Regions from separate parts of the Streptomyces sp. NPDC012825 genome, predicted to be linked through region 1. Evidence: riboswitches for the same ligand, from Rfam matches in the RefSeq annotation. Region 1 holds a riboswitch; each other region holds the start of a gene.
The links. A riboswitch is a leader RNA that binds a small molecule or an ion and turns the genes downstream of it on or off. The one in region 1 is predicted to bind thiamine pyrophosphate.
Positions count from the first base shown of each region.

Region 2: linked by a shared signal. The riboswitch ahead of thiO (glycine oxidase ThiO) and the one ahead of thiC (phosphomethylpyrimidine synthase ThiC) in region 1 are both predicted to bind thiamine pyrophosphate.
Region 3: linked by a shared signal. The riboswitch ahead of ACFY7E_RS29260 (thiamine ABC transporter substrate binding subunit) and the one ahead of thiC (phosphomethylpyrimidine synthase ThiC) in region 1 are both predicted to bind thiamine pyrophosphate.

Region 1 covers NZ_JBIBBZ010000003.1:170,978-177,015, forward strand. The annotation lists gene ACFY7E_RS09360 (metallophosphoesterase) at 1-789, shown strand, start outside; gene ACFY7E_RS09365 (hypothetical protein) at 963-1,613, shown strand; gene thiC (phosphomethylpyrimidine synthase ThiC) at 1,677-3,458, opposite strand; TPP riboswitch at 3,452-3,598, opposite strand; gene ACFY7E_RS09375 (YibE/F family protein) at 3,670-5,046, shown strand; gene ACFY7E_RS09380 (SsgA family sporulation/cell division regulator) at 5,152-5,592, opposite strand; gene ACFY7E_RS09385 (IclR family transcriptional regulator) at 5,731-6,038, opposite strand, start outside.
Region 2 covers NZ_JBIBBZ010000006.1:324,797-330,834, reverse strand. The annotation lists gene ACFY7E_RS17040 (deoxyribonuclease IV) at 1-411, opposite strand, end outside; gene pknB (Stk1 family PASTA domain-containing Ser/Thr kinase) at 418-2,364, opposite strand; gene ACFY7E_RS17030 (thiazole synthase) at 2,456-3,250, opposite strand; gene thiS (sulfur carrier protein ThiS) at 3,256-3,501, opposite strand; gene thiO (glycine oxidase ThiO) at 3,498-4,697, opposite strand; TPP riboswitch at 4,695-4,807, opposite strand; gene ACFY7E_RS17015 (NAD(P)/FAD-dependent oxidoreductase) at 4,952-6,038, shown strand, end outside.
Region 3 covers NZ_JBIBBZ010000022.1:4,529-10,566, forward strand. The annotation lists gene ACFY7E_RS29255 (ABC transporter permease) at 1-1,086, opposite strand, end outside; gene ACFY7E_RS29260 (thiamine ABC transporter substrate binding subunit) at 1,158-2,249, opposite strand; TPP riboswitch at 2,331-2,440, opposite strand; gene rlmN (23S rRNA (adenine(2503)-C(2))-methyltransferase RlmN) at 2,474-3,580, opposite strand; gene ACFY7E_RS29270 (phosphatidate cytidylyltransferase) at 3,661-4,764, opposite strand; gene frr (ribosome recycling factor) at 4,764-5,321, opposite strand; gene pyrH (UMP kinase) at 5,416-6,038, opposite strand, start outside.

The DNA of each region.
Region 1 (6,038 bases):
CACGGCTACCTCGACGAACTCGTCGCGGCCCTCCGCGCCCAGGGCCTCGTCGACGAGAACGGCGGCTGGGCCGCGGGCAACGCCCGCCTCTGGTTCCTCGGCGACTTCACCGACCGCGGCCCCGACGGCATCGGCGTCATCGACCTGGTCATGCGGCTCTCCGCCGAGGCCGCGGCCGCCGGCGGCTACTGCAAGGCCCTCATGGGCAATCACGAACTGCTGCTCATCGGCGCCAAGCGCTTCGGCGACACCCCGGTCAACTCCGGCGCGGGCACCGCCACCTTCCAGGCCGCCTGGCTGCTCAACGGCGGCCAGAAGCAGGACATGGACCGCCTCCAGGACGTCCACCTCCAGTGGATGTCCCGGCTCGACGCCGTGGTGCGGGAGGACGACCACCTCCTCGTGCACTCGGACACCACCGCGTACCTCGAATACGGCGAGACCATCGAGGACGTCAACGACACGGTCCACGAGATCCTCAACCGGAACGACGCGGACGAGGTCTGGGACGTGTTCCGGAAGTTCACCAAGCGCTTCGCGTTCCGTGACGACGGGGGGCCGCAGGCCGTCCAGGAGCTGCTCTCCACCTACGGCGGCAGCCGGATCGTGCACGGCCACAGCCCGATCCCGTACCTCCTCGGCCAGGTCGGCGCCGAGGACGGCGAGGACGACGGCGGCCCGGTCGTCGACGGACCGCACGTGTACGCCGACGGGCTCGCGATCGCCATGGACGGCGGAGTGACCATGGCCGGGAAGCTCCTGGTCGTCCAACTCCCCCTGGACGCCTGACCGAACGCCCGGCCTATCACCCTGCGCATCCGGGGAGGACGATTTCAGGAAACTCTCTGTCAGCCCGCCGCTTCGCCGCAATACCATCGGGTGCATCCGTAGCAGGCTCTCCTCCGTTTCCGCCCGCCCGGTCGTCTTCCCACGGCCGTCACGGGCCTACGGAGCATCGGGGGATGCACATGAACGTGGCTCCGCACCTGCTGACCGAGGACCGCGCCGAGTACGAGCGGGTCCTCGACGACGCACTGAGCACCGCCCACGCACGTCCGGAACTCGCCGGGGTCGGCACCCGGCTCACGGTCGCGCAACTGCGCTCGATGACGCTGAACGCGACGGCGCTCGTCACCTCCGCGGCCGCGAGCGAGTACGACCACTTCGTGAAGGTCCGCGAGCGGGACCGCGCGACCGCCGGGGCCCGCGCTCCGGCCCCGTACGACCTTCCCGGCCCCGGCGCGGGCGTCGTCGCGATCGTCACCGTCATGGTCCCGGTCCTCGCGGGCGCCGCCTCCGTCATCTTCCTGCTGGTCGGCGCGGTGCTGCACGCCCTCGCCCCCACCGTGGCGTTCGGCGCGACCCTGCTCACCGCCGGGCTCGTGTTCGGCTCGCTCGCCGCCGCCGGACTGCTCTGCGCGGCCGTCGGACTCCTCGTGACGGCCCTGCGCAACAGCCCCGTCGAGGTGAGCGCGGGCGGCCCGCCCGCCCCTCCGGACGACGAACTCTCCCGCGCCCGCGAGGCCTGGCGCCACGCCCTCCTCGAACGCGGCATCCTCCCCTTCCTGCGCCACGCCCTCGCCGCCGTCCCGCCGGATCCGGCCGGCCCCTGACGCGCCGGACCGGCCCGCGCCTCCCCCGGGGGGCGCGGGCCGGTCCGTGAGCGGACGGATCCGCTACTCCGCCAGCGGCAGGTAGACGCGGTTGCCGCTCGCGGCGAACTCCTTCGACTTCTCCGCCATGCCGGCCTCGATCTCCTGCGCCGTACCGCCGTGTTCACGGCGGATGTCCTGGGAGATCTTCATCGAGCAGAACTTCGGACCGCACATCGAGCAGAAGTGCGCGGTCTTCGCGGGCTCCGCCGGCAGCGTCTCGTCGTGGAACTCGCGCGCGGTGTCCGGGTCGAGCGCCAGGTTGAACTGGTCCTCCCAGCGGAACTCGAAGCGCGCGTCCGAGAGCGCGTCGTCCCACTCCTGCGCGCCCGGGTGCCCCTTGGCGAGGTCCGCCGCGTGGGCCGCGATCTTGTACGTGATGACGCCGGTCTTCACGTCGTCGCGGTTGGGCAGGCCCAGGTGCTCCTTGGGCGTCACGTAGCAGAGCATCGCCGTGCCCCACCAGGCGATCATCGCCGCGCCGATGCCGGAGGTGATGTGGTCGTAGGCGGGCGCCACGTCCGTGGTCAGCGGGCCGAGCGTGTAGAACGGCGCCTCCTCGCAGATCTCCTGCTGGAGGTCGATGTTCTCCTTGATCTTGTGCATCGGGACGTGCCCGGGGCCCTCGATCATCGTCTGCACGTGGTGACGCTTGGCGATCGTGTTCAGCTCGCCGAGCGTCCTCAACTCGGCGAACTGCGCCTCGTCGTTGGCGTCCGCGATCGAACCGGGCCGCAGGCCGTCGCCGAGCGAGTACGTGACGTCGTACGCCGCCAGGATCTCGCAGAGCTCCTCGAAGTGCGTGTAGAGGAAGTTCTCCTCGTGGTGCGCGAGGCACCAGGCGGCCATGATCGAGCCGCCGCGCGAGACGATGCCGGTCTTGCGGCGCGCGGTGAGCGGCACGTACGGCAGAAGTACGCCGGCGTGCACCGTCATGTAGTCGACGCCCTGCTCGGCCTGCTCGATCACCGTGTCCTTGTAGATCTCCCAGCTCAGCTCCTCGGCCTTGCCGTCGACCTTCTCCAGGGCCTGGTAGAGCGGCACGGTGCCGATCGGCACGGGGGAGTTGCGCAGCACCCACTCGCGGGTGGTGTGGATGTTGCGGCCGGTGGACAGGTCCATGACCGTGTCGGCGCCCCACTTGGTCGCCCAGGTCATCTTCTCCACCTCCTCCTCGATGGAGGAGGTGACGGCGGAGTTGCCGATGTTGGCGTTGACCTTCACCAGGAACCGCTTGCCGATGATCATCGGCTCGATCTCCGGGTGGTTGACGTTCGCCGGGAGCACGGCCCGCCCCGCCGCGATCTCCTCCCGCACGACCTCGGGTGAGACGTTCTCGCGGATCGCGACGTACTCCATCTCCGGCGTGATCTCGCCACGGCGGGCGTACGCGAGCTGCGTCACCGCCTGGCCGGAGCGGCCCCGGCGCGGCAGGCGGGGGCGGCCGGGGAAGACCGCGTCGAGGTTCTTGAGCCCGCCGCCGCGCGGCGAGGTGTGCTTGATGCCGTCGTCCTCGGGGCGGGCCGGGCGGCCCGCGTACTCCTCGGTGTCACCGCGCGCGATGATCCAGTTCTCGCGCAGCGGGGGCAGGCCCCGCCGCACGTCGGTGTCGACGGTGGGGTCGGTGTACGGGCCGGACGTGTCGTACAGCGTGACGTCCCTGCCGTTGGTGAGGTGCACCTGACGGACCGGAACCCGCAGGTCGGGGCGCGAGCCCTGGACGTATCCCTTGTGCCAGCCCGGCGTGCGTCCGCCGGACTGGTCGTTCTGGTCGGAGGCAGGCGTGCGTGCGTCCTGAATGGTCATGAGACCGATCTCCCTACGCCGGCATTACCCGGTAACAGGTTCGGCGGTCGGCGCAGCCTCCTCCCGTACGTACATCGGTACGCGCGTACGGTGATCAGCGCCCTCTCAGCCCGGTGCTCCGAGCTCCCGCGTGTGCAAAGGTGCCACCACGCTAGCGTCATCCCGGGCGTGCTGAACAGTGGGCCCCCGCCGTTCTTGCGATGATCGGTCGGTGACTTCCCCCCAGCAGACCCCCGAGCCGCACGACCACTCCCACGGTCCGGGCCCCTCCCACGGCCATGGATCCGGGCATGGGCACAGCCACAGCCACGGGCCCGCCGCGCCCGTGTCCCGGCATCTGCGCAAGGTCATCGCCGCCGTCCTGGTTCCCTTCGCCACCGCCGTCCTGGTCGGGCTGGCGGTCCTGTGGCCCGGCGGCGCCCCGCCGCACGAGCGCACCGGTGTCGGCTTCGACCGGCAGACCGAGCAGGGCAAGGTCGTCTCCGTCGAGTACGTCGACTGCAAGACCGTGAACGCCGGCCAGGTCCCGCCGACCGGGGACACCTCCACCCCGGAGGGACGCGAGGCGGTCGAGGCCCAGCAGGGAGAGTGCAAGAAGGCGACGGTCGAGGTCACCACCGGCCCGAACAAGGGGCGCGAGTTCACCGAGATCGTGCAGCCGGGCGCACCGCGCCAACTGGAGGAGGGTCAGGGCGTGGTGGTGGCGTACGCCCCCGACGCCCCGTATGACCTCCAGTACTCGGTGACGGACGTGAACCGGAAGGTGCCGTTGGCGGTGCTCGCCGGCATCTTCGCCCTCGCGGTCGTGGCGGTCGGGCGGATGCGGGGGCTCATGGCCCTGGTCGCGCTCGCCGTGAGCTTCCTGGTGCTGATGTTCTTCATCCTGCCCGCGATCCTGCAGGGGTCGAACCCGCTGGTGGTGGCAGTGGTCGGGTCGAGCGCGATCATGCTGATCGCGCTCTACATGTGCCACGGCCTGTCGGCCCGCACCTCGGTCGCGGTGCTCGGCACGCTGATCTCGCTGCTGCTCATCGGGCTGCTCGGCTCGCTCTTCATCGGCTGGGCCTCGCTCAGCGGCAACACCGACGACAACACCGGTCTGATCCACGGACTCTATCCGGACATCGACATGTCCGGTCTGCTGCTGGCCAGTGTGATCATCGGTTCCCTCGGCGTGCTCGACGACGTGACGGTCACCCAGACCTCGGCCGTCTGGGAGCTGCACCAGGCCGATCCGGGCATGGGGCCGCGCGGCCTGTACCGGGCGGGGATCCGGATCGGCCGCGACCACATCGCCTCGGTCGTGAACACGCTGGTGCTCGCCTACGCGGGCGCCGCCCTGCCGCTGCTGCTGCTCTTCTCCATCGCGCAGAGCAGCATGGGGACGGTGGCCAACAGCGAGCTGGTGGCCGAGGAGATCGTCCGGACGCTGGTCGGCTCGATCGGTCTGGTGGCGTCCGTCCCGGTGACCACGGCGCTCGCGGCGCTCGTGGTCTCCGCCGACCGCGCCGAGGGCACCGGCCGCCCGGGGACCGGTGGCCGGAAGCCCTCGTCGGGGCGGGGCGGACGGCGCCGCCGCGCCAAGTGACCGAAAACCAAGGAGTGCTCCATCCGGTTCGTCGGCGTGCCGGCTCGGGGGGTCGGCTACGCAGAAGGGACCGGATCAGGACAACTCGGTGTCGGTGCGTCGATTTCAGGCCGGGCCGGCGTTCTCCTCGGCCAGGATCCGGCCCAGCGCCGCCTCCAGGTTGTCCTCGAAGTCACCGAGGGCCCGTTCCTGACCGAGCGGAACCAGCTTGTCCGTCCGGTCGAGGAAGGCGACGAGCGGTGGCGCGCTGGCCCGGAACAGGGCGCGGTCACCGCCGACCTGGAGCCGGATGGAGACGTCCGAGAGCCGCTCGGGCTCCGTCGGGGCGATGTGCACATCGCCGTCCCCGCTCGGCCGGTTGATCCCGTCGAGCAGCAGTTCACGGCCGAAGGCCCAGGTCACCGGTGCGTCCCCGGGGAGATGGAACGTCATCCGCACCGCGTAGGGATCCCGGGTCTCGTACCGCAGTTCGACCGGGATCTTGAAGGAGAGCTCCTCGGAGACGAGGAAGCTCATCAGGACCTCGGCCTGAACCGACTCTCGCATCATGTACCCCGCAGTAGATGAAGCAGTTGTGTAAACACAGCTGCTGAAAGCTGTGACCGAAACGGCCAGGAATGATCCCCCGTGGCCCTCTTGACGCAATCGTGCTGTAAGCACTAGCAGATCACAAGGAGTGATTTTTCAGATACTGATAGAGAACGCGAGCGCCCCGAAGAGCCTGTCGATCTCTGTGCGTAGTTGAACGACTGCTGGGAGCAACCGTTCTTGCTGGTGGAGGGGGAGAGAAATGGCCATTGCGGCCGCCGTGGAGCCCGCAGTGATGGGGATTGCGGCGCAGACCGTGCCGAGCGCATATTCCTGACGCTCCACCAGGGGCTCCATTCTCCCCAAACCACCCAAACGCTCCAAAAGCGCACTCTGGTTACTCACCGTGTACGGAGTGATGGATTCAACCGGGTGGCGGTCAAGGTGGTCTTGACGAGTTTTCG
Region 2 (6,038 bases), on a different contig from region 1:
CGTCAGCTCGTCGAGCAGCGGCAGCAGCCGCTCCCGCACCTGGGCGAGCGCCACCGCGCGCGGCCGGCCGCCGGTCGCCGAGCCGGTGTGCACCACCACGCCCTTCGCGCCGATCTCCCGGCCCCGGCGCAGCGAGTGCCGCAGCGACTCCACCGACCGCTCCGCGGTGGCCTCGGTGTGCGAGCCGAAGTTGATCAGGTACGGGGCGTGGACCCAGACCGAGAGCGACGCCTCCGCGCACTCGGTCCGGAACCGCTCGTCCTGGGCCGGGTTGCCGGCCGGGGTGGCCCAGCCGCGCGGGTTGGCGACGAAGACCTGCACGGCCTCGGCGCCCAGCTCGCGGGCGTAGCCCAGACCGACCGTGGCGAGACCGCCGGCCACGGGGACGTGGCCGCCGACGGGGTTGCGCATGGGTGTCTACAGTCCCTTGATCGTGAGGGTGACCGTGGAGCCCTCGGGGGCGGTGGAGCCGCCTTCCACGGACTGGCCCGCGACCGTGTCGCCGAGGTACGGGAACGACTTCTTCAGCTTCACCTCGAAGCCCGCGTCCTCCAGGGCCGCGCGCGCGTCCTCGGTCTTCTCGCCGGTCACGTCGGGGACCTCGATCAGCTCGGGACCCTCGGAGACGGTGAGGGTGACGGTGTCGCCCTCGGCGGCGCGGCTGCCCTCCGGGAGGGACTGGGCGGCGACCGAGCCGGCGTCCTCGGGGGAGTTGACCCGCTCCGGGGCGACCCGGACGGTGAGCCCCGCCTCCTGGAGCGCCGCCGTGGCGTCGGCGACGGTCTCGCCGGTCACGTCGGGCACGTCGACCGGGGAGCCCTTGCTGACGACCAGGGCGATCGCCGAGTCGGGGGCGCGCTCGGTGCCGGGCTCGGGATCGGAGCCGATCACGGCCCCCCTGGCGACGGAGTCGCTGAACTCGCGGGTGACCACCCCCGCGGCCAGGCCCTCCTCCGCCAGGGCCTCGCGGGCCTCGGCGAGCGGCTTGTTCCTGAGGTGCGGCACCTTCACGACCTCGGGACCCCGGGAGAGGGTGAGGGCGACCGTGTCGTTGCCGCGCAGACGCTCGCCGGGAGGCGGGTCGACGGCCATGACGGTGCCGCGCTCGTACACGTCGCTGAAGGCGCGCCTCGTCGTGCCGACGTCCAGGCCGGCGTCGGTGATCCGCTGCGTGGCGGCGGCCTCGCTCTGGCCGAGGACGGCCGGGACGCGGGTGAACTGGCCGGAGTTGATGTACCAGACCCCGCCGCCCAGACCGAGGACGAGCAGGACGGCGGCGACCACGAGCAGCGGGCCGCGCGGGGCCGGCCGGCGGGCGGCGGGGGCCGCGGGCGGCTCGGGCGCCGGCATCCGGCCGGTGTGCCGCACCTCCCCGGCGCCGGCCTCCGCCGACGGCGGGAGGTCGATCACACTGGTGCGTTCCTCGGCCGGCACGGCACGGGCGATCACGCTCGTCCGGTCCTCGGCGGTGTCCCGGGCGCCGGACCGCGCCTGCGGCGGCGCCGCGTCCAGCTGCTCCTCGGAGAGCGCGGCGCGGGCCGCCAGGACCAGGCCGAGCAGGGCGGCGGCGTCGTGCGGACGCGCCTCGGGGGCGCGGGCCGCGGCGGCCGCGACCAGGCCGTCGAGCTCCGGGGCCAGCCCCGGCACGGCGGCCGAGGGCGCGGGCACGTCCGTGTTCAGGTGCCGGTAGAGCACCTGGGCGGGCGTGTCGCCCGCGTGCGGCTTGGCGCCGGTCAGCATCTCGTACAGGACGACGCCGCAGGCGTACACGTCGGCGCGGGTGTCGGCGGTGCCGTGCTCGATCTGCTCCGGCGCCAGGTACGAGACCGTGCCGAGGACCGAGCCGGTGGTGGCGGTCGCCGAGCCCACCGCCCGTACGAGCCCGAAGTCCGCGACCTTCACCCGGCCGTCGTCCCCTATCAGGACGTTCTCCGGCTTCATGTCCCGGTGCACGAACCCGGCCCGGTGCGCGGCGCCGAGCGCGGCGAGCACCGGCTCCAGGATGTCGAGCGCGGCCCGGGGCGCCAGGGCGCCCCGCTCGCGCAGCACGTCGCGGAGGGTGCAGCCGGGCACGTACTCCATCGCCAGGTAGACGTACGGCCCCTCGGCGCCCTGGTCGAAGACGCCGACGACGTTGGGGTGCGCGAGCCGGGCGACCGACTTCGCCTCGCGGATGAACCGCTCGACGAAGGCGGCGTCGGCCGCCAGCTGCGGGTGCATCACCTTGAGCGCGAGGACGCGGTCGAGGCGGGTGTCGACGGCCCGGTAGACCGTGGCCATCCCGCCGACGGCGATGCGCGCGTCGACGCGGTAGCGGCCGTCGAGCAGCCGCCCGACGAGGGGGTCCTGAAGGGTCGTGTCCACGGCGACGAGTCTACGAGCCGCGCACACGCGTCCGGCGCGCCCGTCCCGTACCGCGGCACACCCGTGACGGGCGCGCCGGACGGCCCCGGCCTCAGAAGGCGGGGCGCTCCGGGTCCAGGCGGGCCCGGCCCTCCACCGGCGAGGACGCCTCCGCGAAGTGGCGGCGCGGGATCCGGCCGGCCCGGTGGGCGAGCCGGCCCGCCTCGACCGCGTGCCGCATCGCCGAGGCCATCAGGACCGGTTCCTGCGCCCGGGTGACGGCCGACGCCAGCATCACCGCCGCGCACCCCAGCTCCATCGCGAGCGCCGCGTCCGACGCCGTGCCGGCTCCCGCGTCCAGGATCACCGGCACTCCCGCACGCTCCGCGATGAGCTGGAAGTTGTGCGGGTTGCGGATGCCGAGCCCGGAGCCGATGGGGGAGCCGAGCGGCATGATCGCCGCGCACCCCGCGTCCTCCAGCTTCCGGGCGAGGACCGGGTCGTCGTTGGTGTACGGCAGGACGGTGAAGCCGTCGTCGACCAGGGTCTCCGCCGCGTTCAGGAGCTCCTCCCCGTCCGGCAGCAGGGTCCGCTCGTCGGCGACGACCTCCAGCTTGATCCAGTCGGTGCCGAGCGCCTCCCGGGCGAGCCGGGCGGTCAGGACCGCCTCGCCGGCCGTGAAGCAGCCCGCCGTGTTGGGCAGGACCCGGATGCCGAGCCGGTCCAGGACGGAGAGGACCGACCCCTGGACGGTCGGGTCGAGACGCCGCATGGCGACCGTGGTCAGCTCCGTGCCGCTGGCGACCAGGGAGCGCTCCAGGGCGTCGAGGCTGGGCGCCCCGCCGGTCCCCATGATCAGGCGGGAGGAGAACTCCGCACCGCCCAGGACGAACACGTCGTCGGACATCGCGCTCAGCCCCCCTGCACCGCGGTGAGGACCTCCACCCGGTCCCCGTCGCCGAGGAGCGTCGCCGCCCACTCGCCGCGCGGGACCACCGTCTCGTTGACGGCGGCGGCCACCCCGGAGGGGGCGGCGGTCAGGGTCGCGACGAGGGCGTCGAGGGAGACGGGACCGGAGAGGACGCGCGCCTCCCCGTTGACGGACACGGACACGGACACGGTCGCGGGCGCGTCGTTCGCGGACGGGTTCACGCTCATGCGGGCTGCTCCTGACGTACGGGAGGGGCGGGGGAGAAACGGCGGGGGGTGAAGGGGCGCGCCTCCTCGGGCAGGGCGCCCGTGGTGAGCGCCTCGGCCAGGGCGTCGCCGGTGACGGGGGTGAGCAGCACCCCGTTGCGGTAGTGGCCGGTGGCGAGCAGCAGGCCGGGCAGGGCGGTGGGGCCGAGCAGGGGGGCGTTGTCCGGCGAACCGGGGCGCAGCCCGGCCAGGGTCTCGGTGAGCGGCAGCTCGGTGATCCCGGGCACCAGCTCGTGGGCGTCGCGCAGCAGCTCGTACACCCCGCCCGCCGTCACCGTGGTGTCCCAGCCGAGCTCCTCGCTGGTGGCGCCGACGACCAGCTCGCCGTTCTCGCGGGGCACCAGGTAGACGTGGCTGCCGCGCACGACGGCCCGGACGGTCCGGGAGAGGAAGGGGGCGTACGCGGGCGGCACCCGCAGGCGCAGGACCTGGCCCTTCACCGGGCGCACCGGCGGGAGCACCTCGTCGGGCACCCCCGCGAGCCGTCCGCTCAGGCTGCCCGCCGCGAGGACGGTCTGCCCCGCCGTCAGCTCCTCGCCCCCGGCGAGGACCGCGCCGCGCGCCCGGTCGCCCGTCACCGTGAGCCGCTCCGCGCGTGTCCGGTGGAAGACCACCCCGGCCCGCTCGCAGGCGGTGACGAGCGCGGCGGCGAGCCGGCGCGGGTCCACCTGGTGGTCGCCGTCGACCCGGAGGCCGCCGCGCACGCCCGGTGCCAGCATCGGCTCCAGACGGCGGCACTCGCGGCCGCTCAGCCACTCGGAGGCGAGCCCGCAGCGGGTCTGCAGGGCGTGCAGCTCGCGCAGGTGGGCCCGGTCGTCGGCGTCGAGGGCGACGGCGAGGGTGCCGCAGGCGCGGTAGCCGACGTCGAGCCCGGTCGCCTCCTCCAGCTCGGCGACGAAGGCCGGATAGCGGGCGGCGGAGGCGAGGTTGAGCCCGAGCAGGGTCTCCTCGCCGTAGTGCAGCTCGGTCACGGCGGCGAGCATCCCGGCCGCGACCCGCGCGGCCCCGCCGCCCGGTTCGGGATCGACGACGGCGGTGCGCAGCCCGCGCAGCGCGGCCCGCCAGGCCGTGACCAGGCCGATGATCCCGCCCCCGACCACGAGGACGTCGAAGGCCTTCCGGACATCGGAAGATCTCTGTGCGTCGGAAGAACGCATGGGCGTCCAGCCCCTCCCTTCGCCGGCATGACCCGGATCAGGTTCGTACGGTCGGAGGCCGGTCAGCCTCCCTCTCAGCCCGGTGCGTCCGGGCTCCCGCGAGTGCTTTACGCCCGCCAGACTAGCTTCCGCCGCGCGCCCGTCACGAGGGGGCCGGACTCCCCGTTCTCCCTGACGGCCCGTCAGGTACGTAAGGTGGCCGCGTGAGCGAGCAGAAGCAGACCCAGCGGCGCGTCGTGGTCGTCGGCGCCGGAATGGCGGGCGTCCAGACCGCCGTCGCCCTGCGCGAGCAGGGCTTCACCGGCCCCGTGACCCTCGTCGGGGCCGAACCCCACCAGCCCTACGACCGGCCCCCGCTCTCCAAGGCGGTCCTCCTCGGGAAGGCCGAGGACTCCGCCTTCGAGGTCGACTTCGAGGACCTCGGCGTCGAACTCCGGCTCGGCGTGGACGTCACCGGGCTGCGCGCCGCCGACCACGAGGTCGACACCGAGGCCGGACCCGTCCCGTACGACGTCCTGGTGATCGCCACCGGCGCACAGCCGGTCACCCTGCCCGGCTCCGAGGGCGTCCCCGGCGTCCACCTGCTGCGCACCCTCGACGACGCCGTGCGCCTCGGACCCGTCCTGGAGCGCCGCCACACCGTCGTGGTCGTCGGCGCCGGCTGGATCGGCGCCGAGTTCACCACCGCCGCGCTCGGCGCCGGCTGCGCCGTCACCGTCGTGGAGGCCGCCGACCTCCCGCTGGCCGGCACCCTGCCCGCCGAGGTCGCCGCCCCCATGGCCGACTGGTACGGGGCGAACGGCGCCGAACTCCTCACCCACGCGCGCGTGGACACCGTCGAACCCGGCCGGGTCCGCCTCGCCGACGGCCGCGAACTGCCCGCCGAGGCCGTCGTCGTCGGCATCGGCGCCCGCCCGGCCACCGGCTGGCTCGCCGGGTCCGGCATCGCCCTCGACCCGGGCGGCGCCGTCACCGCCGACGACCGGCTGCGCACCTCCCTGCCCGACGTGTACGCGGTCGGGGACTGCGCCTCCTTCCCCTCCACCCGCTACGGCGAGCGCCTCCTCGTCCACCACTGGGACAACGCCCTCCAGGGCCCGCGCGCGGTCGCCGCCGCGATCACGGGCGCCGACACCGGCCCGTACGACCCCGTGCCGTACTTCTGGTCCGAGCAGTTCGGGCGCTTCGTCCAGTACGCGGGGCACCACGCGGGCGCGGACGAGCTGCTGTGGCGCGGCGACCCGGCGGACGAGGCCTGGTCGGTGCTCTGGCTGCGCGCCGGGGCGCCGGTGGCCCTCCTCGCCGTCGGCCGCCCCCGCGACCTGGCCCAGGGCCGGAAGC
Region 3 (6,038 bases), on a different contig from region 1:
CCCCGCCCGCCGGGTGAGCGCGGCCGCCGCGAGCCCGCCGATCACCACCGCGACGGCGGTGGCGGCCACCGCGTACCGCAGCGAGTTCCCGATCGCCTCCAGGGGCGGCACCAGGAAGGTCCCGCTCTCGTCGAGCGAGCCGAGCGCCCGGTAGTAGCCGAGCCCGTACCCCCCGGGACCGGCGAAGGACCGCTCCACGAGCACCCCGAGCGGCAGCAGGATGAGCAGCGCCACCGAGACGAGGACGCCGCCGAGCAGCGCCCACTGCCCGGCGCCGCGCGGCCGGCGGGCGGTCAGCTCCGGCGGTACGAGCCGCAGCGCGGTCTCCCGCCGCCGTACCGTCCACGCGTGCAGGGCGAGGATCGCGCCGACCGCGACGAACTGCACGAGGGTGAGCACGGCCGCCGTCGGCAGGTCGAGCAGCCGGGCGGTCTGCCGGTAGATCTCCGCCTCCAAGGTCGTGTACGCGTCCCCGCCGAGGATCTGCACGACGCCGAAGGAGGTGAAGGTGAAGAGGAAGACCATCAGGGCCGCCGCCGACACGGCCGGGACGAGCGCGGGCAGCGTCACCGTCCGCCAGGCCGTGAGGCGGGAGGCGCCGAGGACCCGGGCGGCCTCCTCCTGGCGCGGGTCGAGCTGCGACCAGAGGCCGCCGACGGTCCGGACGACGACCGCGTAGTTGAAGAAGACGTGGGCGAGCAGGATCGCCCACACGCTCGTGTCGAGCCGCAGCCCCCACAGCTCGTCGGTGAGCCCGTTCCGGCCGACCAGGGCCAGGAACGCCGTGCCGACCAGGACGGTGGGCAGCACGAACGGCACCGTGACCACGGCCCGCAGGACGCTCTTGCCGGGGAAGTCGAAGCGGGCGAAGACGTACGCGCCGGGCAGCGCGACGAGCAGGGTGAGGCCGGTGGAGGCGAGGGCCTGCCAGGCGGTGAAGCCGAGCACGTCGAGGATGTCCGGCCGGCTCAGCGTCGCGCCGATCCGGCCGAACCTCCAGTCGCCGTCGGGCCGCAGCCCGCGGTCCACGATGGACACGACGGGCCACGCGAAGAACACCGCGAAGAACGCGACGGGCAGGGCCATGAGCCCGAGCCGCGCCGCGTTCCCGCGCGCGTCCCTCCTCCCCACCGGGCGGCCGGGCGCCGGACGCCTGCCTACCGGGCGATCGAGGACCACTGCTGGATCCACGCGTCGCGCTTCTCGGCGATCTTCCCGGGCTCCATCGTCTCCGGCTTCTCCACGACCACACCGTGCTTCGTGAACAGCTCGGGCAGGGCCGCGTCCTTGGCCACCGGGTTGACGAACATCTGGAGCGGCATGTCCTCCTGGAACTCCTTCGAGATCAGGAAGTCGATCAGCGCCTTGCCGCCCTCCGGGTTCTTCGCCCCGTTCAGCAGGCCCGCGAACTCGGTCTGCCGGAAACAGGTGCCGGTGGAGACGCCGGTGGGCGCGACCTTCGGCTGCGGCTCGCCGTACAGCACCTCGACCGGCGGGCTGGAGGCGTACGACACGACCAGCGGCCGGTCGCCCTTGGCCTGCTTGCCGCCGGCCGAGCCGGAGAACTCCTGGTTGTAGGCGAGCTCCCAGCTGTCGACGGTCTTCACGCCGTTGGCCTTGAGCTTCTTCCAGTAGTCCTGCCAGCCGTCGTCGCCGTACTTCGCGGCCGTGCCGAGGAGGAAGCCGAGGCCCGGGGAGGACCGCTCCGGGTTCTCGACGACGAGCAGGTCCTTGTACGCCGGCTTCGCCAGGTCGTCGAAGGTCACCGGCGGCGCCAGCTTCTTGTCGGCGAAGTACTTCTTGTCGTAGTTGACGCAGATGTCGCCGGAGTCGATCGGGGTGACCCGGTCCTCCTTGTCGAGGCGGTACTCCGCCGGGACCCGGTCCAGGCCCTTCGCCCCGTACGGCACGAAGATGCCGTTGTCGAGGGCGCGGGAGAGCAGGGTGTTGTCGACGCCGAAGAAGACGTCGCCCTGCGGGGAGCCCTTGGTCAGGATCTCCTTGTTGACGGCCTCGCCGGCGTCCCCGGCCTTGAGGACCTTGACGGTGAACCCGGTCCGCTTCGTGAACTCGGCCAGGACCTCCTTGGAGGCGTTGAACGAGTCGTGGCTGACCAGGGTCACGGTCTTCGGCGCGGGCGCGCCGGACTTGCCGGCGGCGTCGCGGGCGTCGTCGGTGCCGCAGGCGGCGAGGGCGGTGACGCCGAGCGCCGCGAGGACCGCGACGGCGGCCTGCTTCCTGATGCTCACTGAATTTCCTCCTGGGTGGGACCAGGAAGAGACGCGGCCCTGCCCGTGTCCGGCGGACCGGACGCGGGCAGGGCGCAACAGCTCGAGTTACGACCGAACTCCCTACCCAGAATGACCTGGGCGAGGTTCAGAGGGTCTGCGGTCTGACGGCACCGCACTCTCAGCGCTGTGGCGCTCCCCTGTCGGAATGACTATGAAGATGTGTTCGAGCTCAGAGTACAAGGTCAGCGCTCGGCGGCCGCGAGCTGTCCACAGGCACCGTCGATCTCCTGGCCCCGGGTGTCGCGCACGGTCACCGGCACGCCGTGGCGGGCGATGGCCTCGACGAACGCCTTCTCGTCCTCCGGTCGGGAGGCGGTCCACTTCGACCCCGGCGTCGGGTTCAGCGGGATCAGGTTGACGTGCACCCGCTTGCCCTTGAGCAGCCGGCCGAGCAGGTCTCCGCGCCAGGCCTGGTCGTTGATGTCCCGGATGAGGGCGTACTCGATGGAGATCCGGCGCCCGGACTTCTCCGCGTACTCCCAGGCCGCGTCGAGGACCTCCCGCACCTTCCAGCGCGTGTTGACGGGCACGAGGGTGTCGCGCAGCTCGTCGTCCGGGGCGTGCAGGGAGACCGCGAGCCGGCACTTGAAGCCCTCGTCGGCGAAGCGCAGCATCGCGGGCACGAGCCCGACGGTGGAGACGGTGATGCCGCGCTGGGACAGGCCCAGGCCGTCCGGCTCGGGGTCGGTGAGGCGGCGGATGGCGCCGACGACCCGCTTGTAGTTGGCGAGCGGCTCGCCCATGCCCATGAACACGATGTTCGAGAGCCGCGCCGGGCCGCCGGGGACCTCGCCGTCGCGCAGGGCCCGCATGCCGTCCACGATCTGGTGCACGATCTCGGCGGTCGACAGGTTCCGGTCGAGGCCGGCCTGTCCGGTCGCGCAGAACGGGCAGTTCATCCCGCAGCCGGCCTGCGAGGAGATGCACATGGTCACCCGGTCCGGGTAGCGCATGAGCACCGACTCCACGAGCGTGCCGTCGTGCAGCCGCCACAGGGTCTTGCGGGTGGTGTCGTCGTCGCACGAGATGTGCCGCACCACGGACATGAGGTCGGGCAGCAGCTCCCCGGCCAGCTTCTCCCGCGAGGCGGCCGGGATGTCGGTCCACTCGGCGGGGTCGTGCGCGTACCGCGCGAAGTAGTGCGTGGACAGCTGCTTGGCGCGGAAGGGCTTCTCGCCGATCGCGGCGACGGCCTCCTTCCGCTCGGCGGGCGTGAGGTCGGCGAGGTGCCGCGGCGGCTTCTTGGCTCCGCGGGGGGCGACGAAAGTGAGTTCTCCGGGCTTGGGCATGGTGCTACCAGTGTCGCAGAGATACGAAGAGGGACCCGCCGTCCTGTGGACAACGGGTCCCTCGTACGAAGAACCGCAGGTCAGCCTGTGCCGACGAACAACGCCAGCAACAACCACACCACCGGTGCCGTCGGCAGCAGCGAGTCCAGCCGGTCCATGATGCCGCCATGGCCGGGCAGCAGCGTGCCCATGTCCTTGATGCCCAGGTCGCGCTTGATCATCGACTCGCCGAGGTCGCCGAGCGTCGCGCTCGCCGCCACCGCGAGACCGAGGACCAGGCCCTGCCACCAGACCCCGTCGTCGATCATGAACTGCATGCACAGCGCGCCCGCCGCCATCGCGAACGTCACCGCGCCGACCAGGCCCTCGCGGGTCTTGCCGGGGCTGATCCTCGGGGCAAGCTTCCGCTTGCCGAAGCGCCAGCCGACCGCGTACGCGCCGGTGTCGCTGACCACCGTCAGGATCAGGAAGGTCAGCACCCGCTCCGGGCCGTCGTCCGCGGTCAGCAGCAGCGCCACGAACGTCGCCAGGAACGGCACGTAGAACGCCGCGAACACGCCCGCCGTGACGTCCTTCAGGTAGCCCTCGGGCGGCTCCGTCATCCGCCACACCAGGACCGCGAGCGCCGTCAGGGCCATCGCGACCCAGGCGCCCTCGGCACCGCGCACGTACCCGGCGACGACCATCGCCGCGCCGCCGACCGCGAGCGGCACCAGCGGCGCCTTGATTCCCTTGCGCTCCTGGAGCCTGGAGGTCAGCTCCCACAGCCCGACCACCACGGCGACCGCGATCACCCCGACGAACGCCGGTGCCCAGATGTACAGCGAGGCGATGATGACGGCGCCGAGGCCGACCCCGACCCCTATGGCCGCGCCCAGGTTCCGCCCCGCGCTCTTCTTCTGCCGTGGCGCCGACGGCGCGGGCGGCGGAGGCGGGGTGGGGCTGGACATGGGCTCCTGCGGGTGCTCGTGCGGGGTCTCGTCGCGGAACAGGGGACCGCTCGGGTGAGCGGCCCCCCGGCCGTGACCGTCCTGGAATCCGTCGGCGGGAACGTCGGGCACGATGGGCATGGGGCGAGTCTGCGCCGCCGGACGCCCCTCGTGGGCGGGACCCGCCGGGGCGGGTCCCTGGTGGGGTCCCCCGAGGCCGAAACCGGCCGGGGCACCCCAGGGAGAGTCGTTCATCAGACCTCGAGCAGCTCGGCTTCCTTGTGCTTGAGCAGCTCGTCCACCTGCGTGACGTACTTCGCGGTGGTGTCGTCGAGCTCCTTCTCCGCGCGACGGCCCTCGTCCTCGCCGACCTCGCCGTCCTTGACGAACTTGTCGATGGTCTCCTTGGCCTTGCGGCGCACCGAGCGGATCGAGATCTTCGAGTCCTCGGCCTTGCCCTTGGCGACCTTGATGTACTCGCGGCGGCGCTCCTCGGTCAGCTCGGGGAACACCACCCGGATGATGTTGCCGTCGTTGCTCGGGTTGACGCCGAGGTCGGAGTCGCGGATCGCCTGCTCGATGTTGCGCAGCGCGCTCTTGTCGAACGGGGTCACCACGGCCATCCGCGGCTCGGGCACCGAGAAGGACGCGAGCTGGTTGATGGGCGTGAGGGCGCCGTAGTAGTCCGCCACGATCTTGTTGAACATCGCCGGGTGCGCACGGCCGGTGCGGATCGCGGCGAAGTCCTCCTTGGCGACCACGACGGCCTTCTCCATCTTCTCCTCGGCCTCGAGGAGGGTCTCTTCGATCACCACATGCTCCTGCGTGTCGTCGCGTTGTGTCCTGCACGGTGTACGACCGGCAGGGCTGTCGTCCAGCCCCGTGCGGGGCGGTTCCCGGTTCGGGTCAGGCCCGGGTGCCCTGGTCGCTCACGAGCGTGCCGATCTTCTCACCCTTCACCGCGCGCGCGATATTGCCCTCGGCGAGCAGTTCGAAGACGAGGATCGGGAGGTTGTTGTCCCGGCACAGGGTGACGGCGGTGGCGTCGGCGACCTTGAGGTCGCGGGCGATCACCTCGCCGTACTCGAGCGCGTCGAACTTGACCGCGTCGGGGTTGCGCTTCGGGTCCGAGTCGTACACGCCGTCGACGCCGTTCTTGCCCATGAGCAGGGCCTCGGCGTCGATCTCCAGGGCGCGCTGGGCGGCGGTGGTGTCCGTGGAGAAGTACGGCATTCCCATGCCCGCGCCGAAGATGACCACGCGACCCTTCTCCAGGTGCCGCACGGCGCGCAGCGGGATGTACGGCTCGGCGACCTGGCCCATGGTGATGGCGGTCTGGACGCGGGAGTCGATGCCCTCCTTCTCCAGGAAGTCCTGGAGGGCGAGGCAGTTCATCACGGTGCCGAGCATGCCCATGTAGTCGGAGCGGGCCCGGTCCATGCCGCGCTGCTGGAGTTCGGCGCCACGGAAGAAGTTGCCCCCGCCGATCACGATCGCGATCTCCGCGCCGTCGCGGACGACGGCCGCGA